Regions from separate parts of the Curtobacterium sp. MR_MD2014 genome, predicted to be linked through region 2. Evidence: predicted binding sites of a transcription regulator. Region 2 holds the regulator's gene; the other holds the start of a gene.
What was found. Region 2 encodes HrcA, which represses chaperone genes, less so after heat shock. Its sites were predicted from a motif close to TTNGCACTCGNNNNNNNCGAGTGCNAA; they were not measured.
Positions count from the first base shown of each region.

Region 1 (14,273 bases), 1.4 Mb from region 2:
AGGGTTCGTACATCACCGCGTCGGGCAACCTGCTCGCGGACTTCACGGCCAACGAGAACGCCGAGATGCAGGGCCGTGTCCAGGCTGCCCGGCTCTACCACATGACAGACGACCACGGCGTGCGGGACCTGCTCTCGTTCCTCATCGCCCGCGACACCATGCACCAGAACATGTGGGCGACCGCCGCGGCCGAGCTCCGCGAGCAGGGCGTCGAGGGCTTCCCGGTGCCGAGCAACTTCCCGCAGTCGAAGGAGCACACCGAGTCCAGCTACCAGTACCTCAACTTCTCGGACGGCAAGGAGGCCGGCGACGGCCCCTGGGCGAGCGGCCCGTCGTTCGACGGCAAGGGCGAGTACTCCTACCACGACGGCCCCACGTCGTCGGTGCCGATGCCGCCGCCCACGCACCCGGACGTGCGGTTCTACGGCACGACGGAGCTGCCGAACGTGGTCGAGAAGACCGCCGGGCTCGTGCAGGACAAGCTCAACAAGGAGTGACGGTCCGCCGGTCGCGCGGCCTCAGCACCCGACGCGACCGGGAGACGGACGGGAGGCGCGGTGCCAGCCGGTACCGCGCCTCCCGTCCGTCACGTGGTCACGCCGTCACGACTCCACGCCCACCGTCGCCAGCGCGGCGGTGTCGTCGTCGCGCGGTGCGCGCGGTGGCTCGAAGATGCCGGACCAGAGGCGCGTCGCGCTCCAGAGTGCGATGAGCGCGACCGTGCCGGCAACCGCGGCGAGCCAGGGGACGAGCGGGACCTGTGCCCACGCGCCGGGCGCGACCAGCCAGGTGAGGAAGTTCCCCGCCGTGCTGCCGGCCGCGCCGAGGAGCACGGCCACCCGACGGTCAAGGCTCGTCGCGACCAGCGCTCCCGTCACGACCGCGACGGCGAGGAAGGCGTTGATGATCGTCGTCACCGCACGCCCCCGGACTACTCGGTGGAACCGCTGCCGACCGCGAGCTGCTGCGCCCCGCCACCGGTGGTGACGTCGATCTTCCGGGGCTTCGCGGACTCCTTGACCGGGATCGTGACGCTCAGCACGCCGTTGTCGTAGGCGGCACTGATGCGCGCGGTGTCCAAGTGGTCGCCGAGCGTCAGCTGCCGGACGAACGTGCCCGGCTGGCGCTCGCGGGTCAGCCACTGCGAACCCTCGGGGGCACCGAGCGTGCGCTCGGCGCGGATGGTGAGCACCGAGCCGTCGACGTCCACGTCCACCGATCCGGGGTCGATGCCCGGCAGGTCGACGTCGAGGACGTAGTGGTCGCCGGTCCGGTACAGGTCCATCGGCATCGAGCGGGGAGCACCGGCGCCGGCACCGAGCAGGGAGCCGGCGAGTCGGTCGAGCTCGCGGAACGGGTCGAACTGCATCGTCATCGAGATCAACTCCTTCGTCCTTGTTGAGTCCCTTCGACTCAACTGCGTCATGTTCTAGCACTCTCCCCTCAGGAGTGCCAAGAGAACGCTCGGAGGGCGCTGGGAGCACCGGGTCGCCGACGATCAGTGGTCGCCGCGGTGCGCGATCTCGCGGTGGAGGTGCTCGAGTGCGGGGAGCGCTGCGGCCAGCGCGGCTCGGTCCTCGGGGGGCAGCCGGTCGAGCGCCTCGACGAGCACGGTGGTCGAGGCGTCGTCGTAGGCGGCGAGTCGTTCCTCGGCGAGGGGTGTCAGGCGGAGTTCGGTCCGGCGTCCGTCACCCGCTGCCAGTCGTCGCTCGAGGAGCCCGGCGGTCTCCATCGCCGACACGAGGTTGCTCACCGTCGAGCGAGCCAGTCCGAGCCGGCCGGCGAGGGCAGAGGGCGTGGTCGTGGTCCCCGTCAGGGCCCGCATCACCTCGACCTGGGCGTCGGGCAGGTCCGGCAGGTCGGCGACCTCACGCGACGTGCGGAGGAGGGCGCGTCGGAACGGGCCGATGCGGTCGCTCAGTCTGCGCGCGACCTGCGTCGTGCCGCCCGGTCCGTCCGTACCCTGCACACACGGCAACCTAGCAGCGAGGTTTGTTTGCAACAAAACCAGTTCGGGAGCAAACTCGACGCATGAGCACGCAGACCTCCGTCGAGCACCCCGAACCGCCCCAGGACCTCACCGGCATCGTCGGCCACCGGTTCGTCTACACGTACGCCAACGGCTGGCAGTACGAGATGTACGTCAAGAACGCGACGACCATCGACTACCGCATCCACACCGGCCACGTCGGCGGTCGCTGGGTGAAGGACCAGACCGTCGACCTCGTCGCCCTCGCCCCCGGCGTCTACAAGGTGTCCTGGAACGAGCCGACCGGCACCAGCGTCGTCGTCAACGTCGTCCCGGAGCAGCGCGTCCTGCACGGCACGATCTTCTTCCCGCGCTGGATCGAGCTCGACGGGCAGAAGACCGTGCTGTTCCAGAACGACCACCTGGACGACATGCAGCGCTTCCGCGACGAGGGTCCGACCTACCCGATCTACGTCGTGCCGGAGTTCGCGCACATCACGCTGTTCGAGCACGTCGGCGCGGACGACGAGACCGTGATCGACACCGCTCCCGGTGACCTGCCGGCCGGCTGGGCGGACCGGACGAACTGATGTCCGTCGTGCCGCTGCGGGGCGCCGATCCCCGCACCACCCCGACCACGCTCGACCACCACGGTCGGACGGTCCGCGGATGGCAGTGGGAGCCGCAGGACGGTGCGGCCGCGGATGCGCCCGTCGTGCTGCTCGTGCACGGCTTCAGCGACAGTGCGCTCGGCGGGCACCAGCTCTTCGTGCAGACCGCACGACACCTGGTCGCCCGAGGCGCGGTCGTCCGCAGTCACGACCGACTCGGACAGGGCGCCAGTGACGGGGAGTTCGCGGACATCACCATCCGTGACGAGGTGGAGCAGGTCGTCACGATGATCCGCGCCGCCGACCGTGGGCAGGGCGTGCACGTCGTCGCGCACAGCCTGGGGGCCGTCGAGTCGGCGCTCGCCGCGGCGCAGGAGCCCTCGCTCGTCCGGACGCTCACGCTGTGGTCGCCCGCCGGCGTCGTCGTGGACGACATCACGGAGCACGACGTGATCCAGGGGCAGCCGCTCGCCCCGGTGCGCGAGCACGGATGGTTCGACTTCGGCGGGATGCCCCTCGGTGGCGCGTTCATCGCCGACGTGCAGGACGACCTCGACGTGTACGGGCCGGTGTCGGGCTACGGCGGACCGGCCGACGTGGTGCACGGCAGCGAGGACGCGATCGTGCCGGTGTCGTACGGTCGCCGGTACGCCGACCTCCTGCCGGGTGCGCGACTCACGGTCGTCGACGGTGCGGACCACGGCTGGTCCTCGGTGCCCTTCCGCGAGCGGCTCCTGGCGCTGCTGGACGAGCGGCTCGGCCTGCGCTGACGCCACCGTCCCGCACGACGCAACGTCGGCGGCAACTCGCAGCGGTACAGCGCTGCGAGCGACCGCCGACGTTGCGTTCCGCGATCCGCGCCGGGCCAGGCCGGACGGAACCGGGTCGAACCTCGCGGGGGTCAGCTCACCTGACCGGAACGGGCTCCCGACCACAGGTCGACGTCGAGCACGCCGACCGAGTGCTCGTCGATGCGGCGCAGCTCGTCGTCCGTGAAGGACAGGTTGCCGAGCGCCGCGACGTTCTGCTCGAGCTGCTCGACGCGCGACGCCCCGATGACGAGCGAGGTCACCCGCTCGTCGCGCAGTGCCCACGCGAGTGCGAGCTGCGCGAGGCTCTGCCCGCGGTCGGACGCGATGTCGTTCAACGCCCGCAGGTGTCCGACGACCTCGTCCGTCAGGGACCCGGCGTCGAGGGACTTCCCGGCGGCGGCGCGCGAGTCCTCCGGCACGCCGTCGAGGTACCGCCCGGTGAGCAGGCCCTGCGCGAGCGCGGTGAAGCCGATGACGCCGAAGCCCAGGTCGCCCGCGGCGTCGAGCAGGCCCTCGTCCTCGATCCAGCGGTTGAGCATCGAGTACGAGGGCTGGTGGATGAGGAGCGGCGTGCCCAGGTCGCGGAGGATCTCGGCGGCCTGTCGGGAGCGCTCCGCGTCGTAGGACGAGATCCCGACGTAGAGCGCCTTGCCCTGCTGGACCGCGGTGTGGAGTGCGCCCATGGTCTCCTCGAGCGGGGTCGAGGCGTCGAGGCGGTGCGAGTAGAAGACGTCGACGTAGTCCAGGCCCATCCGCTCGAGCGACTGGTCGAGCGAGGCGAGCACGTACTTCCGCGAGCCGCCGCCCTGCCCGTACGGCCCGGGCCACATGTCCCAGCCCGCCTTCGTCGAGATCACCATCTCGTCGCGGTAGGGACGGAAGTCCTCGCGCATGAGCCGGCCGAAGTTCACCTCGGCGGCGCCGTAGGGCGGGCCGTAGTTGTTCGCGAGGTCGTGGTGCGTGATGCCGAGGTCGAACGCCCGACGGCTGATCGCCCGCTGCGTCTCGAAGGGCTTGTCGTCGCCGAAGTTGTGCCAGTAGCCCAGCGAGAGCAGTGGCAGGTCGAGGCCGGAGCGGCCGGTCCGGCGGTAGGGCATGGAGTCGTAGCGGTCGTCCGCGGCGATGTAGGACATGGGACCCATCCTGGCCCCGCCCCGTCGAGTGCCGCGCGAACCGTACAGAACGCGAAAGGTTCGTTGCACTGATCGTTCGCGTCGTGAAACAGTTCACTCGTCCGACCAGGACGGCAACGACGCAGGAAGGCGGGATCAGCCATGCACAGCACGTACTCCGGGATGCCGCGCACCACACGGATGTCCGCGACCCACACGCGGGTCGGCCTGACCGACCCCGCCGTGATCGACGCCTGGGTGTCCCGGCGCATCCAGGACCCGTCGCTCCTGTCGACGCGCAGCGAACCGTCGTACGCTGACTTCTTCACGGCGCCCACCGCGTAGCCACCCGCTCCGACCGGATCCGCCCGACAGAGAGACCCCACCAGCCGATGCCCCTGACCGTCGTCCGCCGTGAGCACGTCCACCTCTACGCCAGGGAGCCGCGGTCGAAGGCCGCGAAGGTCGCCGTCGACGCGCTCCTGCGTCTGCAGCACGTCGAGGAGCAGCAGCTCGAGCAGGCCCGCACCGAGAGCGGCCTGACGAAGAACGAGTTCCTGACGGTGCGGTACATGCTGCAGGCGCACCGGGACGGTCGGGCGATGGGCCCGAAGGACCTCGCCGTCATGCTCAACGTCTCGAACGCGTCGGTCACGAAGATCGTCGACGGGCTCGCGGCGAAGGGCGACATCGTCCGCGTCCCGCACCCCACCGACCGACGGGCGCAGGTGCTCGAGCCGACGGTGCAGGCCGCCGAGAAGATCGACTCGTCGTACGCCCGGTTCCACGAGGCCGTGGTCGGCGTGATGGACCACCTGTCGAGCGAGGACAACGAGGTGCTCGCGCGCTGCCTGTCGCAGATCACCGACGCCCTCGCGGTCGGGACCCCGACACCCGTCGACGAGTACACGGTCGACCCCGACGGCGCTGCGGAGCCGAACGACTCCTAGTGGCGACCGCAGGGTGGCGCGAAAACCTTCCAGCGGTAAGTTGGGGGGATGACGCACGAGGTCGACGACGACGGCGCGACCCCGCCCCGACGCGGCGGGTACCGCAAGGGCGCCGAACGCCGTGCGCAGATCCTCGACGAGATGATCCGCATGGTCGCGGCGCAGGGCGTCGACGCGTCGTCGCTCCGCTCGGTCGCCGACGCGCTCGGGATCACCCACGCGGCGCTCCGGCACTACTTCCCGAGCCGCGACGAACTGCTGCTCGCCGTCTACCGCGAGCACGAGGTGCGTGAGCAGGACGCCCCGGACCGCCTGCGGTCCGCGATCGGCGACATGCGCGAGAGCGCGTCGCGGAACCGCGCGGTCCCCGGGCTCGTGCAGCTCTACACGACGCTCGCGGCCGACGCCGTGCAGGAGGGGCACCCCGCCACGCGCGACTTCATGCGCGAGCGCTTCACCCGGCTCCGCGCCGACCTCGCCGAGCTGATCGCCGCGGACCAGGCCGCCGGACGGATCCGGGCCGACCTGGACCCGGTCGACCTGGCCAGCCTCGGCATCGCCGCGTCCGACGGCCTGCAGGTGCAGTGGCTGCTCGACCCGGAGGCGGTCGACGGCGAGCGGGTGCTCCGCCTGCTCGAGTCGATCATCCCCGCCGCGGACGACTGAGGCGGCTCCGCGCGGCCGGACCCGTCGCCGGTGCGCCACCAGCGACGGACGGGAGGCGCGTGGCGGTGCCGCCACGCGCCTCCCGTCCGTAGGTCGCCCCGTTCAGGACGCCGGCGCACCGTCCGCGATGTTCGCCGTGATCGCGTCGACGTACGCCGCGCGTTCCTCGCGGCTGTGGGGGCGACCCGGCACACCGGGCCGTTCCTCCCACGGGCGCGGGCCGGACTCGTGCCGGTACGCGACGCCGAGCGCGTCGAGCCGGGCGAGGTGGTGCGTCAACCGCTGCCGGAACTCCTCGACGTCGCGAGGGCGGGCGACGTCCGCCGACCAGAGCGCCTCGGACAGGGCGACCACGCGCGGGAACAGCTGGTAGTCGAGTCGGCCGACGGTGTCGACGTGCTCGGTCCACATGTTCGCCTGCCCGCCGATGACGTGTGCCCGCTCCGCCTCGGTGAGCTCCGCGGGCACCGGGTCGAAGGCGTACACGTCGTCGACGGTGAGCACGATCGACACCGGGATCGGCTCGTTCGGCAGGTCGCTCTGCCGGTAGTCGAGGTAGACCTGGTCGTCCGGTGTCGAGATGACGTCGTGCCCACGCCGTGCGGCGGTGATCGCACCCTGCAACCCGCGCCACGAGACGACGGTCGCCGACGGGGACAGCGTGCCGCCCTCGAGGATCTCGTCCCACCCGAACGCCCGGCGTCCGTGCGACTCGAGGTGCGCCGCGAGCTGTCCGACGATCCAGGCCTGCAGCTGCTCCTCGTCCGCGAGGCCGAGCTCCCGGATGCGCTCCTGGGTGCGGGGATCGTCCTCCCACTGGTCCTTCGGGCACTCGTCGCCGCCGAGGCCGATGTACTCGGAGGGGAAGAGCGCGACGACCTCGTCGAGCACGTCCGTGAAGAACCGCACCGTGCTGTCCTCGGCGTTCATCACGTCGTGCGCGATGCCCCACTCGGTCCACACGTCGAGCTGCCGCTCCGGGTGCACGCCGAGCTCCGGGTACGCGGCCAGCGCGGCGCGGACGTGTCCGGGGGTCTCGATCTCCGGCACGACCGTGACGAACCGGTCGGCCGCGTAGGCCACGATCTCGCGGATGTCGTCCTGGGTGTAGGAGCCGCCGTGCGGGCGTCCGTCCTTCCCCGCGACCCGGAGGGTGCCGTCCGCGTCCGGCACGTGTGCGCCGACCTGCGACTCGGTGCGCCACGACCCGACCTCGGTGAGCCGCGGGTACTTCGTGATCTCGATGCGCCAGCCCTGGTCCTCGGTCAGGTGGAAGTGCAGGCGGTTGAGCCGGTGCACGGCGAGCTGGTCGACGAGGCGCAGGACCTCCGCCTTCGTGCGGAAGTGCCGGGCGACGTCGAGCATCACGCCGCGCCAGGCGAAGGCCGGGGCGTCCTCGACGACCGTCACCGGGAGCGTCCATCCCTCGGTGCGCACCTGGCCGCGGCGGTACACGTCGGCGGGGAGCAGCTGGAGGAGTGCCTGGACGCCGTAGAAGACGCCGGCGGGGCCACCGCCGGTGACGACGACGCCCTCGGTGGTGACCTCCAGCCGGAAGGCCTCCGAGCGGTCACCGCCGGGGCCCTCCGGCAGGTCACTCGGATCGGCGGCGATCCGGAGGGCGACCAGGGGGACGTCGGTCGCGCCGGCGGCGCCGAACAGGGGGAGACGGGTGGAGGCGCGCAGGACCTGCTGCAGGTACTGCGCGACCGGCTCGGCCGCGGGGTCGGCGGTGACGCGGGTCCGCTCGTCGAGGGTGAACGAGCCGGCGCCGTCGACGCGGGAGCGGGGGCGGGGGATGAGCATGCGGTGCTGTCCTTCCGGGGTGGTCGGGGACGGATCGGGATGGTCAGAGGCGGAACGGGTTCGTGCGGGTGACGGCGAGCAGGTACCAGGCCGTCGCACCGGTGTGCAGGCTCGAGTGGTAGAGGTCGCCGAACCCGGTGTCGAGTCCGTCGGACGACGCCGAGACGATGCCCTTCCCGTCGCCGTTCGCCTGCGTGCGCTGCGCGAGCTGGACGCTGTCGAGGACCGAGGCGGACCGGGTGCGGTCCGTTCGCGTGCCCCGCGCCTCCAGGGCGAGCGCCAGCTGACCGGACCCCTCGAACCAGACCTTGCTGACGTCCGTGTCCGAGAAGGACGGGCCGGTGTACGGACCGTCGTGGGCGATGAGGTGGTCGAGCACCCAGGTGACCGATGCGGAGTACCGGCGATCGAGCGTGGCGAGGTACGCCCAGACCTGCACGTCCTCGGGGATCGGCGTGCGGTTGATCGTCGTGCCGTCCGGGTCGGTGCCGGTCCAGAGGTGCCCGTCGGTCCGGTCCTGCATCGCGCGGACGAAGGTCTCCGCCAGGGTCGCTCGTCGGGACCAGGTGCGGTCGCCGGTGAGCCGGGCGAGCTGGGTGAAGAACGCCGTCACGTCGATGTTGTGCTCGGTCGACTTGTAGGTGATCGGCTGGTCGTCGGCGTTCCGTCCGCCCGTGTACCCGGCGGGCTGCCGTACGTCGTCGCGGGCGTTCGTCTCGATCCAGGCGCCGAGCCGGAGCGCCCCGTCGAGGAACCGACGTTCCCGGGTGACCACGAACAGGCGGCAGAACGCCATGCCGACCCACGACTGGTTCCCCGTGTAGGCGGCGGGGGAACCGATGTCGATCGGACGCGGGGGCGTCGCGACGGGGAAGGTGTCGGGTTGGTACGAGGCCCGGGTCCGACCGTCGCCGATCGGGTCCGCAGCCTGCAGCGCCAGCAGGGTGTCCCCGAGCACCGTGGCCCGCTGGACGTCGCGGTGCCGGCCCCGGCCGAGCCAGGCCAGCACCATGAGGGCATCGTCGTAGGCGAACGACGACACGAACTCGGTGGGCAGCGACGCGAAGTACCCACCGAAGTAGCTGCGGGGGAGGCGGAGCTCCGTGCCGGAGCCGTACTCGTCCATGCGGAGGTCGAGGTACTCGTAGGCGAGGTCGCGGGAACGGCCGCGCGACACCGGACCGGCCGGGGGTCGAGCACCCCCGCGCGGTACGGCCGGCGGCGTCGCGGCGGCGATGCCCGGGGCGCCGAGCGTGACCGCGGCGGACGCGACGGTCGCCGCGGCGCCGAGCACGATCCCTCGGCGCGTCAGCGTGCCGCTCGCTCGGGGGCTGTCGTGGTCGGAGGGACGGGATGTTCCGGTCATGGCGTGCTCACTTCCGCTGCGTCGGGACGCGATCGGTGGGTTCGAGGCTTCGGTGGTGCGGGCGGCCGGTCGACCGCGGTCAGGCGGTCGAGACGGCTGGCTCGACCGCGGTCAGGCGGTCGAGACGGCCGGCGCGGGTGCGAGGAACGCGGCCCCGAGTGCGGCGAGCGGACGGTCGACGGGGGCGATGTGGACCCTGGACGACAGGTCGAGCGAGGCGGCGAAGGGGGACGTGCGCGCGGCGCCGTCGAAGCCGGCGCGCACGAGGGCGAGCAGGCGTTCGCCGAGGGTGGCGAGCCCACCGCCGACGACGACCGACTCGACGTCGGCCGTGACGACGAGGATGCGCACGGCCGATGCGAGGCCCGAGACGAAGCGGTCGCGGACGGCGACGGCAGCGGGATCACCCGCGTCGGCCGAGTCGAACAGGGCCGTCGCTGCGGAGCTGCCGTGGCCCGGCCACGCGACTGCCAGGGCGGACCCCGATGCGAGGGTCTCGAGGCAGCCGCGCTGACCGCACACGCAGGGCTGCCCGTCCGGCACGACCGGGATGTGCCCGACCTCGCCGGCGTTGCCCCGTGCTCCGCGCCACAGGCGCCGGTCGACGACGAGTCCGGCGGCGAGTCCCGTCCCGATGTTCAGGTACGCGTGCGGCCCGTCGAGCTGCATCGCCTGCGCGGCACCGAGCGCGGCGACGTTCACGTCGTTCTCGACCTGGACCGCCGCGCCCGTCGCAGCGGCCACCAGCGGACCGAGTGCGACCTCCGAGAGCCCGAGGTTGACAGCGTGTCGCACCCAGCCGGTCTCGTGGTCGACCAGACCGGGGACACCGATGCCGATCGTGTCCGCGGTCGAGCGCGTCCGGACCTCGAGCGATCGGACGACGGCGAGCGTCTCGGCCACCACCGCGTCGGGCCCGAAGCCGGTCGGGACCCGGACCCGATCGACCACGTCGCCCGCCGGTGAGACGGCGACGGCGTCGATCTTCGTCCCGCCGATGTCGAGGCCGATCCTCATGGTGCTCCCGTCCTGGGGGTGCGCGGCCTCGTCAGCGAGGACGCGGCGTCAAGGCTGCGCATGCGGGTTAGTAAACACGCCTAACTCGACGCTGGCAAGAGCGTGTCGAGCAGTGTTTCCCCGAGATCACGGGGCTGTTACGGCTTCAGATCGGTGCTTGACATCGGATTAGGAACGGTCCTTTACTAAGGCAACCACTCGGAGGGAGGAACCCCATTGGCGAACGACACGGATGCTCCGGCACCCTTCGCGGCGCAGGTACGGCGTCAACGGAGCAAGGCCCTGCCGCAGCACAGCCGGGCGCTCAACCGCTCCCTGATCCTGCAGACGCTCTTCACCGACGGCGCGATGAGCCGAGCGGACCTCTCCCGGCACTCGGGGCTCACCCGGCCGACCGTCTCCGGTCTGGTCGCCGAACTCGAGGCCGATGCCCTCGTCACCGAACTCGGGCCCCGCGAGGACCTGCGCGTCGGGAAGCCCGCGACCCTGATCAACCTGAACGTCGACGCCTTCCACATCGTCGTCCTGGACCTCTCCGTCCCCGACCACTTCGTCGGGGCGGTCACGAACCTGCGTGGCGACGTCGTCGACAGCGCGAAGATCGAGGTCGACGGTGCCGTCGGGGACCAGGCCCTCAACCGCATCATCCGACTCGTCGAGCGCCTGGCGGCGACGACGTCGCGTCGCCTGCTCGGGATCGCCGTCGGGTGCCCCGGCGTCATCGACGAGACGGGCACGGTCCTCGACTCGGTCGCACTCGGGGGCGGCTTGCCCCTGCAGCGGCAGCTCGCCGAGCACTTCCGGCTCCCGGTGCACGTCCTCAACGACGCGAACGTCGCGGCGCTCGGCGTCCACGCCTTCGAGGTCGACCCGACCCGGGACGTGCTCGTCGTCGCGCTCGAGCACGGCGTGGGGACGGGGATGGTGCTCGGCGGACGACTCGTGCTCGGCGAGCGCTACGCGGCAGGTGAGATCGGCCACCTGACGATCGACGAGGACGGCGAGCCGTGCCCCTGCGGGCGCCGTGGGTGCCTCGAGGTGATCATCGGGGCCGACCACCTGGCTCGGCGGCTCGACGCTGCCCCCGTCGCCGACCGTGCCGGCCTCCTCCGGTCTGCGGGGGACACCCTCGGCCGGGTGCTCGCTCCGATCGTCAGTGCCGTGAACATCACCGAGATCGTCGTCACCGGGCCCGCCGACCTCGTCGAGGGCCCCCTCGTGCAAGCCGTGCACGACACCGTCTCGGCCCGCACGCTCGCGAGCGTGGGTGACGACCTCGCCGTGACGGCCACGTCCACCAACAGCGACCTGATCCTCCGGGGCGGGGCAGCGTTCCTGCTCGCCGCGGAGCTCGGGGTCAGCTGATCCGACACAGCAGAACGACCACCAAGGAGAAGCAATGCGTACGAAGAAGTTCGCGGCAGCAGCTGCCGTGGCCCTGACCGTCGCCCTCGGGGTGACCGCGTGCTCCAGCGCCGGCAACACCGGTGCTGGTGGCAGCGGTGGCACCAAGGAGATCGGGGACGTCAAGGGGGACGGCAAGACGCTGACCGTGTGGGCGATGACCGGGGACTACTCCGACAAGACCATCGCCGCGATCAACGACCAGTTCGAGAAGGAGACCGGCGCGAAGGTCAAGGTGCAGATCCAGCAGTGGGACGGCATCACGACCAAGGTCTCGACCGCGCTGGCCACGAACACGCCGCCGGACGTCCTCGACCTCGGCAACACGCAGGTCGCGAGCTACGCCGCGAACGGCGCGTTGCTGGACCTCACCCCGTACGAGTCGGACCTGGCACAGGGGCAGACCTGGCTCGACGGCCTGTCCGACCCGGCCACGGTGGAGGGCTCGCTCTACGGCGTCCCCGGTTTCGCCGGCGCCCGATCGGTCATCTACAACAAGCAGATGTGGAAGGACGCCGGCATCACGGAGGTCCCGACCACCTACGAGGAACTGACGGCCGACCTCGACAAGGTCAAGGCAGCGAACACCGCGAAGGACTTCTCCGCCTTCTACATGCCCGGTCAGTACTGGTACGCCGGGATGCAGTTCGTCTGGGACGCGGGCGGTGACATCGCGACCGAGGACGGCGGGACGTGGAAGGCCGGGTTCGGCGACGCGAAGGCGCAGCAGGGCCTCGAGGACTTCCGGGCGTTCGCGAACGCGTACTCGACGAAGGCCTCGGCCACCCTCAACACCGACAGCCCGGACATGAACCAGGTCTTCGCGGACGGCAAGACATCGGCCATCCTCAGCACCAGCGGCACGCTCGGCCTCATCGAGCAGGCGAACCCGGAGATGACGGCGGACACGATGGGCACCTTCCCGTTCCCGGGGAAGTCCGGGAAGACACAGCCGGTCATGCTCGGTGGATCGGACTGGGGCATCGCAGCGAAGTCCGGCAACACCGACCTGGCGCTCAAGTGGGTCGAGATCGCGTCGAGCCCGGACGTCCAGAGCAAGTACGTCTACGGCGACAACGGCTGGATCCCGAACAGCACCGAGGGCATCAAGGCCGCCGACTCCAGCCTGAGCGAGATCAACAAGGCCTTCTTCACCGCGGCGTTGAACTCGAAGGCGACCCCGGCCAACGCCCGGTGGGCCGACCTCGAGGGTGACCAGAGCATCAACACCCTCTTCTCGAGCATCGTCTCCGGTTCGAAGACGCCGGAGGAAGCCGCGGCGACCTTCGACAAGGCCGCCGACGACGTCCTGAACAAGCAGTAGGACGACCCACCAGGACGGTGCGGGCGCCGTCGTCACGCGACGGCTCCCGCACCGCCCGCCCCGACCGGAAAGGCCAGACGTGACCGTCTCAGCCACCCGCCCGAGCACGGAGCGCCGCAGCCGCCCCGACCGCTCGCCCGGGGATCGTCCCGGCGGCGCTCCGCAGCGCCGGGCAACCCGCTCGTTCGCCCCCCTCTGGCTCCTGACCCCAGCAGGGCTCGTGCTCGTCTTCGTGACGGTCGCCCCCATCGTCTTCCTGGTCTTCACGTCGTTCACCGACTACGACCAGCGCTCGCTCTTCACCGGTGCGTACGACGCCGTCGGGCTGGCGCAGTACGGGCAGATCCTCTCCGACCCGGCCTTCTGGGCATCGCTCGTCCGCACCGTGCTGTTCACGGCGGCGATGGTCCTCGGGAGCATCCTGATCGGCGCGGGCGTCTCGCACCTGATGACCCGGCTGGGCGTGGTGCTCCGCTACGCCGTCACGATCGTCCTGATCTGTGCGTGGGGCATGCCGAACGTGGCGTCCTCGCTCGTGTGGAACTGGCTCTTCCAGCCGGGCTACGGGGTCGTGAACTGGGCGCTCACGCAGCTCCGGGTCTTCGGTGACATGACCGACACCGACTGGGGCAACAGCGCCGGCCTGGCGTACACGTCCATCTGGATGCTCGTCGTCTGGCAGGCGGTGCCCTTCATCGCGCTCACCCTGTACGCCGCCGAGACGCAGATCCCGATCGAGGTGAAGGAGGCCGTCCGGCTCGACGGCGGCTCCGAGTGGACGGTGTACCGCGTCGTCACGATCGAGTACCTCCGACCGACCCTGCTCCTCGTCACGATGCTCTCGATCATCTGGGACTTCAACGTCTTCAACCAGATCTGGCTCGTCTCGCAGGGCGGTCCGGACGGTGCGACGTCCACCCTCGGTGTCTTCACCTACGTCACCGCATTCGTCGGGCACGACATCGGGACCGGCTCGGCGGTCGCCGTGATCGCGGCGCTGATCCTCATGGCGCTCAGTGCCCTCTACATCCGGAACCTCGTCCGATCGGGAGAAGAGCTGTGACCACCGCGATGCCGACGGGCGTCCCCGTCCGAGCCGACGTCCCCGAAGCCGTCCCCACCCCCGAGGGCGTCGCGGCGACGAGACGCATCCGCCGTCGCCGGCGCCCCGTGCGCTGGATCAGCAGCTCCATCGCGATCGTGTTCTGCGTCGTCTGGATCTTCCCGGTCTACTGG
Region 1 is NZ_CP009755.1:37,945-52,217, forward strand. It holds gene NI26_RS00180 (manganese catalase family protein) at 1-497, shown strand, start outside; gene NI26_RS00185 (hypothetical protein) at 603-917, opposite strand; gene NI26_RS00190 (Hsp20/alpha crystallin family protein) at 932-1,375, opposite strand; gene NI26_RS00195 (MarR family winged helix-turn-helix transcriptional regulator) at 1,499-1,969, opposite strand; gene NI26_RS00200 (phenolic acid decarboxylase) at 2,032-2,559, shown strand; gene NI26_RS00205 (alpha/beta hydrolase) at 2,559-3,350, shown strand; gene mgrA (L-glyceraldehyde 3-phosphate reductase) at 3,482-4,525, opposite strand; gene NI26_RS00215 (hypothetical protein) at 4,667-4,849, shown strand; gene NI26_RS00220 (MarR family winged helix-turn-helix transcriptional regulator) at 4,897-5,454, shown strand; gene NI26_RS00225 (TetR/AcrR family transcriptional regulator) at 5,503-6,120, shown strand; gene NI26_RS00230 (beta-N-acetylhexosaminidase) at 6,223-7,926, opposite strand; gene NI26_RS00235 (hypothetical protein) at 7,970-9,292, opposite strand; gene NI26_RS00240 (ROK family protein) at 9,404-10,309, opposite strand; gene NI26_RS00245 (ROK family transcriptional regulator) at 10,526-11,674, shown strand; gene NI26_RS00250 (sugar ABC transporter substrate-binding protein) at 11,709-13,037, shown strand; gene NI26_RS00255 (carbohydrate ABC transporter permease) at 13,117-14,100, shown strand; gene NI26_RS00260 (carbohydrate ABC transporter permease) at 14,097-14,273, shown strand, end outside.
Region 1: the regulator HrcA is predicted to act here: its motif matches at 1,430-1,456, upstream of NI26_RS00190 (Hsp20/alpha crystallin family protein).

Region 2 (14,273 bases):
CAAGACGTACGCGATGACCGGTGTCCGGGTCGGCTACCTGGTGACGCCGAAGGGCATGGGGCCCACGATGCGCACGACGCAGGAGGCGATGATCAGCTGCGTCGCGGAACCGGACCAGTGGGCCGCGCTGGCGGCGATCGTGGGCGACCACCAGGCGGTGCAGGACGCACGCGAGCACTACCGTGCGAACCTCGCCGTCGCGAAGGAGGTCCTCGACGCAGCGGGCATCCGCTACCTCGACCCGCGCGGCGCCTTCTACCTGTGGATCGACGTCTCGCACGCGTCGCAGGGCGACGTCGCCGAGTGGGCGCTGGCGTTCCTGCACCGCGAGCACGTCGCGGTCGCCCCGGGCAGCGCCTTCGGTCGGTCCGGTGAGGGGTGGATCCGGGTCTGCCTGGCGGCGACCGTCGACGACCTCCGTCGCGGCCTGGGAGCGCTGCCGGCGCCCGCCAGCGTGACCGTCTGACGGACGGGAGGCCCGTGACGGGCACGACCACGCGCCTCCGGTCCGTCCTGCACACCGTCCAGGGCCCCGGCGCGCCTCCACAGGTCGGCCTGCGGTGCGCGCTGCCCGTGTGCAACCGTGGGACAATCGTTCGACCGCACCGACCCCCTGAGGAACCGTGAGCCCACAAGCATCCGCGCCGCTCGAGCCCGCCGCGACCCCGGCCGAGGCGATCCGCAACTTCTGCATCATCGCGCACATCGACCACGGCAAGTCCACGCTGGCCGACCGCATGCTGCAGATCACCGGCATCGTCGAGGAGCGGGCGATGCGTGCGCAGTACCTCGACCGCATGGACATCGAGCGCGAGCGCGGCATCACGATCAAGTCGCAGGCCGTCCGCATGCCGTGGGAGCTCGACGGACAGACCTTCGCCCTGAACATGATCGACACCCCCGGGCACGTCGACTTCTCGTACGAGGTCTCGCGCTCGCTCGCGGCGTGCGAGGGCGCGATCCTGCTCGTCGACGCGGCGCAGGGCATCGAGGCCCAGACGCTCGCCAACCTGTACCTGGCGCTCGAGAACGACCTCGAGATCATCCCGGTCCTCAACAAGATCGACCTGCCGGCGGCCGACCCCGACAAGTACGCCGCCGAGCTCGCGCAGCTCATCGGTGGCAAGCCGGAGGACGTCCTCCGCGTCTCGGGCAAGACCGGTGTCGGTGTCGCCGAGCTCCTCGACCGCGTGGTCCGGACCGTGCCGGCGCCGGTCGGCGACGTCGAGGCGGCCCCCCGCGCGATGATCTTCGACTCGGTCTACGACAGCTACCGCGGCGTGGTGACGTACGTCCGGATGATCGACGGCACGATCCACCCGCGCGAGAAGGTCCAGATGATGTCGACCCGGTCGACGCACGAGATCCTCGAGATCGGTGTGTCGTCGCCCGAGCCGAAGCCGACGAAGGGACTGTCGGTCGGCGAGGTCGGCTACCTGATCACCGGTGTGAAGGACGTCCGGCAGTCGAAGGTCGGTGACACGGTCACGACGGCGCAGAAGCCGGCGACCGAGGCACTGCCCGGGTACACGGACCCGAAGCCGATGGTGTTCTCGGGGCTGTACCCGATCGACGGTTCCGACTACCCGGACCTGCGCGAGGCGCTCGACAAGCTCAAGCTGTCGGACGCGGCCCTCGTGTACGAGCCCGAGACCTCGGTGGCGCTCGGCTTCGGCTTCCGCTGCGGCTTCCTCGGCCTGCTGCACCTCGAGATCATCACCGAGCGCCTGTCGCGGGAGTTCGGCCTCGACCTCATCACGACGGCCCCGAGCGTGATCTACGAGGTCACGAACGAGGACACGACCGTGACCGAGGTCACGAACCCCTCCGAGTTCCCGGGCGGTCGCATCGTCGAGGTCCGCGAGCCGATGGTCCGCGCGGCGATCCTCGCGCCGAAGGACTACGTCGGCGCGATCATGGAGCTCTGCCAGTCGCGGCGCGGGTCCCTGCTCGGCATGGAGTACCTGGGCGAGGACCGCGTCGAGATCCGGTACGAGATGCCCCTCGGCGAGATCGTGTTCGACTTCTTCGACCAGCTGAAGAGCAAGACGCAGGGCTACGCCTCGCTCGACTACGAGCCGACCGGCGACCAGGCCGCCGACCTCGTCAAGGTCGACATCCTGCTGCAGGGCGAGCAGGTCGACGCGTTCAGTGCGATCGTGCACCGCGACAAGGCGTACGCGTACGGCACGCTGATGACCGAGCGTCTCCGCAAGCTCATCCCGCGGCAGCAGTTCGAAGTGCCGATCCAGGCCGCGATCGGTGCGCGGATCATCGCCCGCGAGAGCATCCGTGCGATGCGCAAGGACGTCCTGGCGAAGTGCTACGGCGGTGACATCACCCGCAAGCGCAAGCTCCTCGAGAAGCAGAAGGAGGGCAAGAAGCGCATGAAGATGGTGGGTCGCGTCGAGGTCCCGCAGGAAGCCTTCATCGCAGCGCTCTCGGGCGATGTCGAAGAGAAGAAGAAGTAGCCGCTGCGAGCACGAGCAGCACGACGGAGCCCCGCCACGAGCGGGGCTCCGTCGTTCCCGGACCCGCTCGTCCCGGTGCGGTAAGCGGACGAGATCGGGGCGCAGTCCGCCGGGGGTTCGGGGGCGGCCGGCCTGGTCCTCCGCGGATGCGGTGGGTGGACCGGGCAGTCTGCCCGCACTCTGGGGGACCGGGCAGGTCACCCGATCTGTACGGTCGCATCTGTACCGAGGGCGACTGAAGACCCCTCAGTTCAGGGTGGACCCGGCCGCCCGGACCGTGCGTGCTCCTGCGCCACGGCGCTCGAGGACCCGGGGTGCACACGGAGGTGCGAACCACGATGTCCCGTCACGCAACGACCGTCCCCCGCGCACGGCGCCGACGGTCCGAACTCGTCCTGGTCGCCGCCGGCGTCGCTGCTGCGGTGGTGCTCGCCATGAGCTTCAGCGGCACGCTGTCGGTCTTCACGCAGGCCTTCCTGCACGGCACCAACACGGTCGCGACCTCGACCATCCAGATCGTGGAGACGACGGCGGACGGTTCGCCGGGTGCGTGCACGACCGCGGCCGACGGCACGGCGAGCTGCACCGACCCGGACCTCTACGGCGGCCAGTCCCTGCGACCAGGGGGCCGGTCGGAACCCCAGACGATCTTCTTCGAGAACACCGGGACGGCGACGCCCACCGGCTTCCGGCTGACCGGCGGACCGTGCGCGACCACGCCCGAGAGCGGGTCGGACCTGTGCCGCCAGCTCGTCGTGAAGATGACCTGGCGCGGCGCCGACGTGCTGCCCGCGTCCACGACGCCCGCGTACCTCGCGGCGAACGCGATCACGCTGCCCTACCCACCCGCCGCAGGCGAGCGCTACCCGCTGGCCGTGCAAGTCTCGCTCCCGGACGGGGCGACCGCGCCGACGTCGGGTGTGACCCTCTCACAGGCCCTCACGTTCACGTTCTCGGCCTGACGGTGCCGTCGTGGGAAGGCACTCGACGATCGTCCCGCGGGCTTCGGTGCGCACGGGCTGGCTCCTCACGGCGGCGGGACTCGTCGCCTCGGTCGCCCTCGCACTGACGGCGACCGGCACGACGTCGGCGTACACGGCGTCGATCTCGAACACCACGAACACCGCCAACACCGTCTCGATCGAGATGACGCAGGGCCCTGACGCCTCGACCGTGGCGTGCAGGAGCACCGCCACGGCCACCACGACCTGCTCGACCGACCTCTACGCGGGCAAGGACCTCCGGCCGGGGGACACGACGCGCGGCACCTCCACGGTGATCAGGAACACCGGAGGGGTCGCCGCGTCCGCCTTCTCGCTCACCCCCGGCACCTGCATCGGCACCGTCTCGACGTCGAACAGCATCTGCTCCTGGTTGCGCGTCACCGTGACGTGGACGACGCCGACGGGGACCACGACCGTGGTCTCGGGGGAGAGCGCCGCGGCGGTCGGCGGGCGGATCTTCCCCGTCAGCCCGGCGCCTGCGGCCGGTCAGGGCGGTACCGCCGTCGTGTCGGTCGCCCTCGACCCGGCGGCTCCGAACGACTCGCAGGCGCAGAGCATGAGCCAGTCGCTCGTGTGGACGTTCACCGCATGACGGTGGCGGAGACCGGGGACGCGATCGGCGTCCCCGCGACTGGTCGCCGGCGTGCTCCCGGCCGCGCGGTGCGGGTGCGGCTCGTCGCCACCGCCGCCGTCGTCCTGCTCGTGCTGCTCGGTGTCGGGGCCTCGACGGCCGCGGGCGTCCGGACGTTCGACGTCCGGACGCCGTCGATGGGCCGCACGGCACCCGTCGGCTCGCTCGTCGTCACCCTGCCGCCCGGACCGGACCGGCTGGCCGTCGGCGACGTCATCACCTTCGTCCCACCGGTCGCCGAGGGCGGGGGGACGGCGCCTCGACTGCCCTACACGCACCGCATCAGCGCGGTGGAGGACGGCGCGTTCACCACCAAGGGCGACGCGAACGGTGCTGCCGACGGCTGGACCGTCAGCCCCGCTGACGTGGTCGGCAGGGTCGTCGCAGTCCTGCCCGGTGCGGGGTGGGCGCTCCGCATGCTGCCGTGGTCCGTCGGCGGGGTCGGTCTCGTCTGGCTCCTGACCGGGCTCCTCGGCGCGGGCGCTCCGCGGACCGCCGCTCGCCTGCTCGGCTCGGCCGCGGTGCTGGCCGGCGTGGTGACGGTCTTCCGACCGTTCGCCGCCCTCGTCGTGACCGGCGTCGACCCGGGGACGCGGCCGGTGGCACACGTGGTCTCGACCGGTCTGCTGCCGATCCGGGTGGTCGGACCGTCCGGTGCGTCCGACCGGCTCGTCAGCGGTGCCGTCGGTCAGGTGCCCCTGCCTCCGGGGTCGGACGGCGCGGTCGCGCTCGCCGCTCGACTCGACCTCTCCCCGCTCGGTTGGGCGGTGCTCGCCCTGCTCTGCGCCGCACCCCTCGTCGTCGGGGCCCTCCTGGCCCGGTCGCAGAGCCTCCGTGTCCCCGATCCCGGGCACACGGAGGACCCTGCGACGGATCTCCCGGCGGTGTCGTCGTGAGTGCCAGGACGGCGGGCGTGCTCACCGGGGCGCTCGTCGTGGCGCTCACCGTGGCGACCGGTGTCACCACGACGGCCGATCCCACCCTCGCCGCGTACACGGCGGCGTCGTCGAACCGGAGCACCGCGAGCACGGTCGGTGACTACGCCCTGACGGGCCTGCCGTTCCGTGACTCCTTCGCCGGAGGGCAGGGGGCGTGGAGGACCTACGGCGGCTCCTGGACGACCCGGACGCAGTTCGGCTACGGCACGTTCACCGAGACGGCAGGCTCCTCCGACGGGCCCAAGGCCGTCACGGGTGACCCGTCGTGGACGGACTACACGATGCAGGCGGACGTCCAGGTGAACAGCGGGACGAACGCAGGGCTCCTGGTCCGCGTCACGGATCCCGCTCCGGGTGCCGATGCGTTCACGGGGTACTCGATCGGTCTGGACCGGACGGACAACACGCTGTCGATCAGCCGGACGAAGCACGGTGCGACGACCCGACTGGCGTCCGCGACGATCCCCGGCAGGCTCGCGAACGGACAGTTCTACCACGTGGTCGTGCAGGCCGCCGGGTGCGGCATCACCGCCTGGTCGACCACCGTCGGCGCGAACGACTGGACGCGGGCGAGCGTCTCGGAGTCGTCGGCCGACTGCCTGACGTCGGGCGCGATCGGGCTGCGCGGCAACGGCAGCGCAGCCGGCTACCGCTTCGTGACGGCCACAGCGGGTGCCCTCGCACCCTCGCTCGCGGCGGACCCGTACAACTCGACCCTCGCCACGGGCCGGTTCGAGGACGGAGCGCCCGCGCGGGTGTTCGGGGGCACGTGGGCGATCGACCAGCAGGAGGAACGGATCCGCAGCACGGCCTACGCGAACACCGGGGACAAGCAGGTCCTGAACCGGGTCTGGGGCGACATGACCCTGACGGGCGACGTGCGCCTGATGCGCACCCCGAGGTCGGGCAGCGACGCGGGTCTCGTCGTCCGGGTGAACGACCCGTCCACGGGGATCGACTCGATGCGCGCCTACTCCGTCGGCATCACCGCGACCGGGATGACCATCGGCGAGCACCGGTCGCCCGGGTTCGTCGGGTCGTTCGTGTCCTTCGGTCGGACGGTGCAGGCCGAGGAGTGGTGGCACCTCACCGTCGAGGCGGTCGGCTGCACGATCACGGCCACCGCGTCACCGGCCGACGGCGGGACACCCGTCCAGGGTCGCGTGTCCTTCGGTGCCTGCTCGTCGACGAGCGGCGCGGTCGGGATCCGCGAGCAGGGCACCGAGGCCGAGTGGCGGAACCTCGCCGTCACGCCACGCTGACACAGGTCGGGCCGAGCGGCCCCGGTACGATGGCTCCATGAGTTCCCGCGGCAGCTACCGGACCGCCCTGACCTACGGTGCCGTCGGTGCCACGCAGGCGGCGGACCTCATGACCTACCCGCCGGAGGGCTTCACCCCGGCGGAGTCGCGGGCGCGCATCGGCCACGGCGACGCCCGGTTCGAGACCGCGGTGACGCAGGCGTTGACCTGGCAGATCCAGGAGCGCAGCGGCATCCGGGTGCAGGTCGAGGACCATCCCGACGACGACGAGGTCCGCTACAACCCGGTGACGTTCGACGAGCACGGTGTCCCGATCGCACCGGCCTCGATCGGCACGCCCCGGGTGGAGAAGTTCGCCGCCGACGGCACCCCGCTGCTGACGGCGGGCACCACGGCGACGCTCGAGATGCACGCGTTCGGGCAGACCGTGCACGCGCCGGTCCGCGTCGTGTCGATCATCGACGAGACCGACCGCAAGGGCTTCGCCTACGGCACGCTCGAGGGGCACCCGCTGTCCGGCGAGGAGTCCTTCGTGGTCGAGCGCACGAGCGACGGTTCGGTGTGGCTGCAGGTCCGCCAGTTCTCGCAGCCGTCGAGCCGGAAGTGGGCGTTCGTGGCGCCGCTGCTCCGTCGACAGCAGCGGGTCATGGCAGCGAAGTACCTCAGCGCACTGCGCGGCGACTGACCGGTCGACACGAGGCGTCCGACCGCGTGCTCGGTACGGCGCACCGACCGACCGCCACCGCCGCCGCCGCTCAGCGCAGCGGCGGCAGCGCGGCGATCGCCTCCTCGAGCAGTCGGGCGTCCTGCACGCAGTCCCGCGCGACGCACACCGCGCTCGTCCCACGCAGGGCGTCGACCTCGTAGACCCCGGTCGCGACCGCGACGAACGGGATCCCCACCGCGTCGGCCGCCTCGCCGTCCCGCGGGGTGTCGCCGACGATGACGGCTCGCTCCCCGGACAGGGCGGCGGCGGCGCGTGCGGTGACGCCGGTGCGCTCGACTTCCGCGTCCCCGAAGTACGAGTGCTCCCAGTCGAAGGCGCCGAGGTCGAAGCCCGCCCCGCCCAGCTTCACGCGGGCCCGGTGCTCGGAGTTGCCGGTCAGCAGGCCGTTCCGCCAGCCGAGTCCGGCGAACCGGCGGACGAGCGCGGCGGCTCCGGGGGCGGGGGAGCGGCGTTCGCCCCGGCCGTAGCGCTCGTCGGTCAGGTCGCGCAGGTGCCGGCTGACCGTGGGGATGAGCGCGTCGTCGAGGTCGTGTGCCCGGACGTGGTCCGCGATGAGCCCGGCGTCGGTCCGGCCGTGCTGGTGTCCGACCTTCAGCACGAGGTCGCGGCCGACCGCGCGCTCGACGGCCAGGTGGTACAGGTTGCCGGGCGACGCCGCGTTCAGCACGAGGGTGCCGTCGATGTCCCACAGCACCGTGGTGGGGACGGTGTGGTGCTCCATGGCTCCATCATGGCCGAGAATGGAGTCCATGCCGAGTGCGCTCCCGATCGCCGATCCCGCTCCCGCGGACGGCCTGCTCACCCCTGGCCCCGGCGCCGGCGACGTCCCCTTCGGCGTCTACGTCCACGTGCCGTTCTGCCGGGTGCGGTGCGGCTACTGCGACTTCAACACCTACACGGCGTCCGAGCTGCGCGGGGTGCGCCGTGACGACTACGCCGGCCACGCGGTGCAGGAGATCCGGTGGGCGGCCGAGGTCCTCGACCGCTCCGGGGTGCCGCGACGCCCGGTCTCGACGGTGTTCTTCGGCGGTGGCACGCCGACGATGCTGCCGGCGGACGACCTGGTGATGATCCTCCGGGCGATCGACGACACGTGGGGCATCCTGCCGGGGGCGGAGGTCACCACCGAGGCGAACCCGGACTCCGTGGACGCGGACGCGATCGCGACCCTGCAGCGCGGCGGGTTCACCCGGATGAGCTACGGCATGCAGTCGGCCGTCCCGCACGTCCTCGCGACGCTCGACCGGACCCACGACCCCGAGCGGGTTCCGGTCGTGGTGGACCTCGCGAAGCAGCAGGGCCTCGACGTCAGCCTCGACCTCATCTACTCGACCCCGGGGGAGTCGCTCGACGACTGGCGCACCTCGCTCGAGGCCGCGCTGGCCTGCGCGCCCGACCACGTGTCGGCGTACTCGCTCATCGTCGAGGACGGCACGGCGATGGGGCGCATGGTGGCCCGCGGCGACCTGCCGGCCCCGGACGACGACCTCGCCGCCGACATGTACGAGCTCGCCGACCGGACCCTCGCCGACGCCGGGTACTCCTGGTACGAGGTCTCGAACTGGGCGCGCACCGACGAGGCCGGTGGTCCGGAGCGCCACGCGAGCCGACACAACCTGTCCTACTGGAAGGGCCACGACTGGTGGGGCGTCGGCCCGGGTGCGCACTCCGCGGTCGCCGGCACCCGCTGGTGGAACGTGAAGCACCCGGCCGCGTACGCGAACCGGGTGCTGGCAGGCGAGTCGCCCGCGGCGGGGCGCGAGACGCTCGACGCCGACACCCGGTACGTCGAACGGGTGCTGCTCGCCGCGCGCGTCCGCGGCGAGCTCACCACCGCGGAGCTCGGCCGGGAGGCACGTGGCCGGGTCGCCGGTCTCATCGCGCGTGGCCTCGTGGACGGCACGGCCGCGGTGCGGGGACGCATCGAGCTCACCCTGCAGGGCCGGCTGCTCGCGGACGCTGTCGTCCGCGAGCTGCTCGACTGACGCGCCGGCGGTCGCTCGCGCGCTACTGCTTGATGAACTCGATGGTGAGCGGGTAGCGGTAGAAGTCACCGCGGTTCGCCGCGAGGGCGGCCATGATCGCGAAGACGATCACGATCACGTACAGGATCGGCAGCAGCACGAGTCCGATGACGACGAACGCCAACAGGCTGCACACGAACCCGGCGATCGCCATCGTGATGTGGAAGTTCAGTGCCTGACGGGTGTGCTCCTTCACGAACTGCCCGCGGTCGCGCAGCACCAGGTAGGCGATGATCGGCACGACCAGGCTGAAGAAGATGCCGCCGACGTGCGTCAGCGTCGCCCAGAGTCGCTGGTCCTCCGGCGACATCGGCTGGGGCGGCGTGAAGCCGGCCGGGTACTGCGGTCCCTGCGGGTTCTGGGGTCCGCCCTGCTGCTGGCCGTAGCGGCCGTCCTGCGGGCCGCCCGGTTGCTGTCCGTAGCTCATGCCGTGAGCGTACCGGCGTGGGCCCCGGCGGTCCCGGTCGGTCGGCGGTCGGGCGTAGGATCAGCAGTCGACACGTCCGAGTGCCAGCATCGAACGGAAGGGGTCCGGATGGTCAGCGAACGCTCCCTCGAGGTCCTCAAGGCGATCGTGCGGGACTACGTCGCCTCGCGCGAGCCCGTCGGCTCGAAGACGATCGTCGAGCGCCACGCCTTCGGGGTCAGCGCCGCGACGATCCGCAACGACATGGCGCAGCTCGAGGACGAACAGCTGATCGTGGCGCCGCACACCTCGTCGGGGCGGGTGCCGACCGACAAGGGGTACCGACTCTTCGTCGACCACCTGGCCGCAGCCCGGCCGCTGTCGAGCGCGCAGCGCCACGCCATAGAGACCTTCCTCGGCACGCCGAACGACCTCGACGAGGTCCTCGGTCGCACGGTCCGCCTGCTCAGCCAGCTCACCAACCAGGTCGCGCTGGTGCAGTACCCGTCGATGGTGCGCGCACGCGTGCAGCACGTCGAGCTCGTCCGGCTCGGTGACACCCGCCTGATGGTCGTGCTCATCACCGACACCGCCCGGGTCGAGCAGCGCGTGGTCGAGACGGACGTCCCCCTCGACGAGGAGGCGCTCACCGAGCTCCGCACCGTCGTGAACGGGGCGAGCGTCGGGCTCCTGCTGCAGGACGTCCCGCGTGCCCTGCGCGAGGTGCCGCAGCAGCTCCGTCCGGACGCGCAGACCCTCGGCGGCGTCGTCGTCGCGACGCTCATCGAGCAGGTCGCGGCGAACCGGCAGGACCGCCTGGTCATGGCCGGCGCGGCGAACCTGGCGAAGAGCGAACGCGACTTCTCCGGCGGACTGTTCTCCGTGCTCGAGGCGATCGAGGAGCAGGTGACCCTGCTCCGCCTGTTCGGCGAGATGCAGGTGGACGACGTGGCCGTCGCCGCGAGCATCGGCGTCGAGAACGCCGAGTACGGCCTCGACGCGACGAGCATCGTCGCCGGTGGCTACCTCGCCGGCGGCGGAGCGGTCGCCCGACTCGGGGTCCTCGGCCCCACCCGCATGGACTACGGCACGAACATGGCCGCCGTCCGTGCGGTCGCACGGTACCTGTCCAAGCTGCTGGGCGAACATTGACCGGACCCTGCGCCCGACGCGCGGTGTCCAGCGGACCGGCTCCGCGCCTCCAGACCGGACCGCGGCGACCGCCGCGACCCACCGACCGAACCGAAACCGACTGAGGGAACCGTGGCAGACCACTACGACGTCCTCGGCGTCCAGCCGGACGCCTCCGATGCCGACATCAAGAAGGCCTACCGACGGCTGGCGCGCGAGCTCCACCCGGACGTCAACCCGAGCCCGGACGCGGCCGAGCGCTTCAAGGACGTGACGCACGCGTACGACGTGCTGAGCGACCCGGAGCAGCGCCGACGCTACGACGCCGGCCCGCAGGAGAGCCCCTTCGGCGGCGGTGCCGCCGGTGGCTTCAGCGACATCTTCGACGCCTTCTTCGGCGGGGGTGGCGGCGGCGGACGCGGCAACGGTCCGCGCAGCCGTGCCGAGCGCGGGCAGGACGCCCTGCTGCGCATCGAGGTCGACCTCGACGAGGTCGTCTTCGGCACCCACAAGGACGTCGAGGTCGACACGGCCGTCGTCTGCGACACGTGCCACGGCTCGTGCTGCGCGCCGGGGACCAGCCCCCGCACCTGCGACATCTGCGGTGGCTCCGGGCACATCCAGCGCCAGGTCCGCTCGCTCCTCGGCAACGTCGTGACCAGCGCGCCCTGCGGGACGTGCCGCGGCTACGGCACCGTCATCCCGAGTCCCTGCCCGACGTGCCAGGGCCAGGGGCGCGTCCGTGCCCGCCGGACCATCCCCGTCGACGTCCCCGCCGGCGTCGAGACCGGGCTGCGCCTGCAGATGCCGGGCCAGGGCGAGGTCGGACCCGCGGGCGGCCCGTCCGGCGACCTGTACCTCGAGGTCAAGGTGCGCCACCACGACGTCTACAGCCGCGACGGCGACGACCTGCTCGCGACGCTCGAGGTCCAGATGACCGATGCGATCCTCGGCGCGCACACGACGATCGACGGGCTCGACGGGCCGGTCGAGCTCGAGATCCGTCCGGGCGTGCAGAGCGCCGACGTCCTGGTCATCAAGGACCGCGGCGTGACGAAGCTGCGCGGCACCGGCCGGGGCGACCTCCGCGTCGGCGTGCAGGTCGTGACCCCGACCAAGCTCTCGCACAAGGAGCGTGGGCTCGTCGAGCAGCTCGCGAAGACGCACAAGGCACCGGGACCGCAGCTCGCACGCTTCCAGCAGGGCATGTTCGGCAAGCTCCGCGACCGCTTCTTCAACTTCTGATGGCATCGCTCTACCTCGTCGGTCCGGGGACCCTCGACGGCCTCGGCGCCGGTGACGCGGTGTCGCTCGACGGCGCGGAGGGCCGACACGCCGTCTCGGTCGCGCGGGTCCGCGTCGGCGAGACGCTGCGCCTCTCCGACGGCCGGGGCACGGTCGTCACGGGCGCGGTCGCGTCGACCGGCAAGGACACGCTGACCCTGACGGTCGCCGACGTCGACGTCGAGGCGGAACCGCGTCCGGCGCTGGTGCTCGTGCAGGCGCTCGCGAAGGGCGGGCGTGACGAGATGGCGGTGCAGGCAGCCACCGAGATCGGCGTCGACCGCATCGTCCCCTGGGCGGCAGCGCGCAGCGTGTCGCGGTGGGACGGCGCGAAGGTCGAGAAGGGACGCGCCCGGTGGGCGGCGATCGCGCAGGAGGCCGCGAAGCAGGCGGTCCGGTCGCGCGTCCCGACGGTGGACGCACCGGTGACGACGGCGCAGCTGGCCGCGGTCGGCCGGGAGGCGCGGCGTGCGCTGGTCGTGCTGGACCCGGTCGGCGCGGTGCGGCTCTCGGCGTGGGAGCCGCCGGCCGACGTCGACGAGATCGTCCTGGTCGTCGGACCCGAGGGCGGGATCGACGGTCCCGAGTTCGACCGGCTCGAGGCCGCCGGCGCCGTCCGCGTGCGGCTCGGGGACACCGTGCTCCGCACCTCGACCGCCGGACCGTCCGCCCTGGCCGTCCTGCAGACCATGCTCGGGCGCTGGTAGCGGCGTCGGAGGCGGGTCCTACGATGGTCTCCATGAGCAGCAGCGAGCCGAGCATCTTCTCGAGGATCGTCGCGCGCGAGGTCCCCGCGACCATCGTGGCCGAGGACGACCGGGTGATCGCGTTCGAGGACATCGCCCCGAAGGCACCCGTCCACGTGCTCGTGGTGCCCAAGACCGAGGAGTACCGCGACGTCACCGAGCTCGCCGCCGGTGACCCCGAGCTGCTGGCGCACGTCGTCGCGACCGCCCGCCGCATCGCGGACGAGCGGGCCGGCGGCCAGTTCCGTCTCGTCTTCAACACCGGCGAAGCCGCCGGTCAGACCGTGTTCCACGTGCACGCGCACGTCCTCGCAGGTGATCTGCACGAAGGGAATCTCCTTGCCGGTTGACGACTCCGTCCACCCCGCGTCCGACGCGCCCGCACCGGACCGACCCACGACCCGACCCGTGTCCGACCCGTCCGACGTCGTCGTCGACATCCGGGTCGACGGCATCGCGATGGTCCAGCTCCTCGGCCCGCAGGACCGCCTGCTCAAGACGGTCGAGCGGCAGTACCCGGGCGTCCGGGTGCTCGTCCGCGGCAACGAGGTCTCGCTCACCGGACCCGAGCGCGACGTCGCCCGTGCCCACGCGCTCGTCGACGAGCTCGTCGGCATGGTGAAGCGCGGGCAGGACATCGGTCCGGCCGACATCCCGACGTCGGCGCGGATCCTCGACGAGGACCGCAAGCCCTCGGACACGTTCGGCACCCCGATCGTGGCGAGCCGCGGCAAGTCGGTGCGGCCGAAGACCGACGGGCAGCGCGCCTACGTCGACGCCATCGACCAGCACACCATCACCTTCGGCATCGGCCCCGCGGGCACCGGCAAGACCTACCTGGCGATGGCGAAGGCCGTCCAGGCACTGCAGCGGCGCGAGGTCACCCGCATCATCCTGACCCGTCCCGCGGTCGAGGCGGGCGAGCGGCTCGGGTTCCTGCCGGGCACGCTGACCGACAAGATCGACCCCTACCTGCGCCCGCTGTACGACGCCCTCAACGAGATGATGGACCCCGAGCTGGTCCCGAAGCTGCTGGCAGCCGGCACCGTCGAGGTCGCACCGCTGGCGTACATGCGCGGTCGGACGCTGAACGACTCGTTCGTGATCCTCGACGAGGCGCAGAACACCACGCCCGAGCAGATGAAGATGTTCCTGACGCGCCTCGGCTTCGGCTCGAAGATGGTCGTCACCGGTGACATCACGCAGGTCGACCTGCCCGGCAACCTGTCGGGTCTCCGGCTCGTCACGCGGATCCTGGGCGACGTCGACGACATCCACTTCGCCCGGCTCGGCAGCGAGGACGTCGTCCGCCACACCCTGGTCGGACGGATCGTCGACGCCTACACCGTGTACGACGAGGAACGTCTGGCGGAGCAGGCCGGGCACCGTCCCGCCGGCCGGGGGACCGCGCCGACGGGCAACCCCGCCGGAGCGAACCGCGCCGAGCGTCGCGGGCGCCCGCCGCAGGACCGCCAGCAGTCCCCGTACCCCCAGAACGACGCCCGAGGAGGCAACCGGTGAGCATCGAGCTCAACAACGAGTCGGGTGTCGAGGTCGACGAACAGGCCGTCCAGCGCCTCGCCGCCTTCGCGCTCGACGCGCTGCACGTCCACGCGGACGCGGAGCTCGCGATCGTCCTGGTCGACGAG
Region 2 is NZ_CP009755.1:1,423,854-1,438,126, forward strand. It holds gene NI26_RS06530 (pyridoxal phosphate-dependent aminotransferase) at 1-466, shown strand, start outside; gene lepA (translation elongation factor 4) at 624-2,471, shown strand; gene NI26_RS06540 (hypothetical protein) at 2,810-3,433, shown strand; gene NI26_RS06545 (hypothetical protein) at 3,444-4,067, shown strand; gene NI26_RS16825 (hypothetical protein) at 4,064-5,002, shown strand; gene NI26_RS06555 (family 16 glycoside hydrolase) at 4,999-6,306, shown strand; gene NI26_RS06560 (DUF1990 family protein) at 6,344-6,991, shown strand; gene NI26_RS06565 (HAD family hydrolase) at 7,062-7,754, opposite strand; gene hemW (radical SAM family heme chaperone HemW) at 7,783-9,018, shown strand; gene NI26_RS06575 (DUF4870 domain-containing protein) at 9,041-9,484, opposite strand; gene hrcA (heat-inducible transcriptional repressor HrcA) at 9,593-10,615, shown strand; gene dnaJ (molecular chaperone DnaJ) at 10,727-11,839, shown strand; gene NI26_RS06590 (16S rRNA (uracil(1498)-N(3))-methyltransferase) at 11,839-12,585, shown strand; gene NI26_RS06595 (histidine triad nucleotide-binding protein) at 12,618-12,974, shown strand; gene NI26_RS06600 (PhoH family protein) at 13,084-14,145, shown strand; gene ybeY (rRNA maturation RNase YbeY) at 14,142-14,273, shown strand, end outside.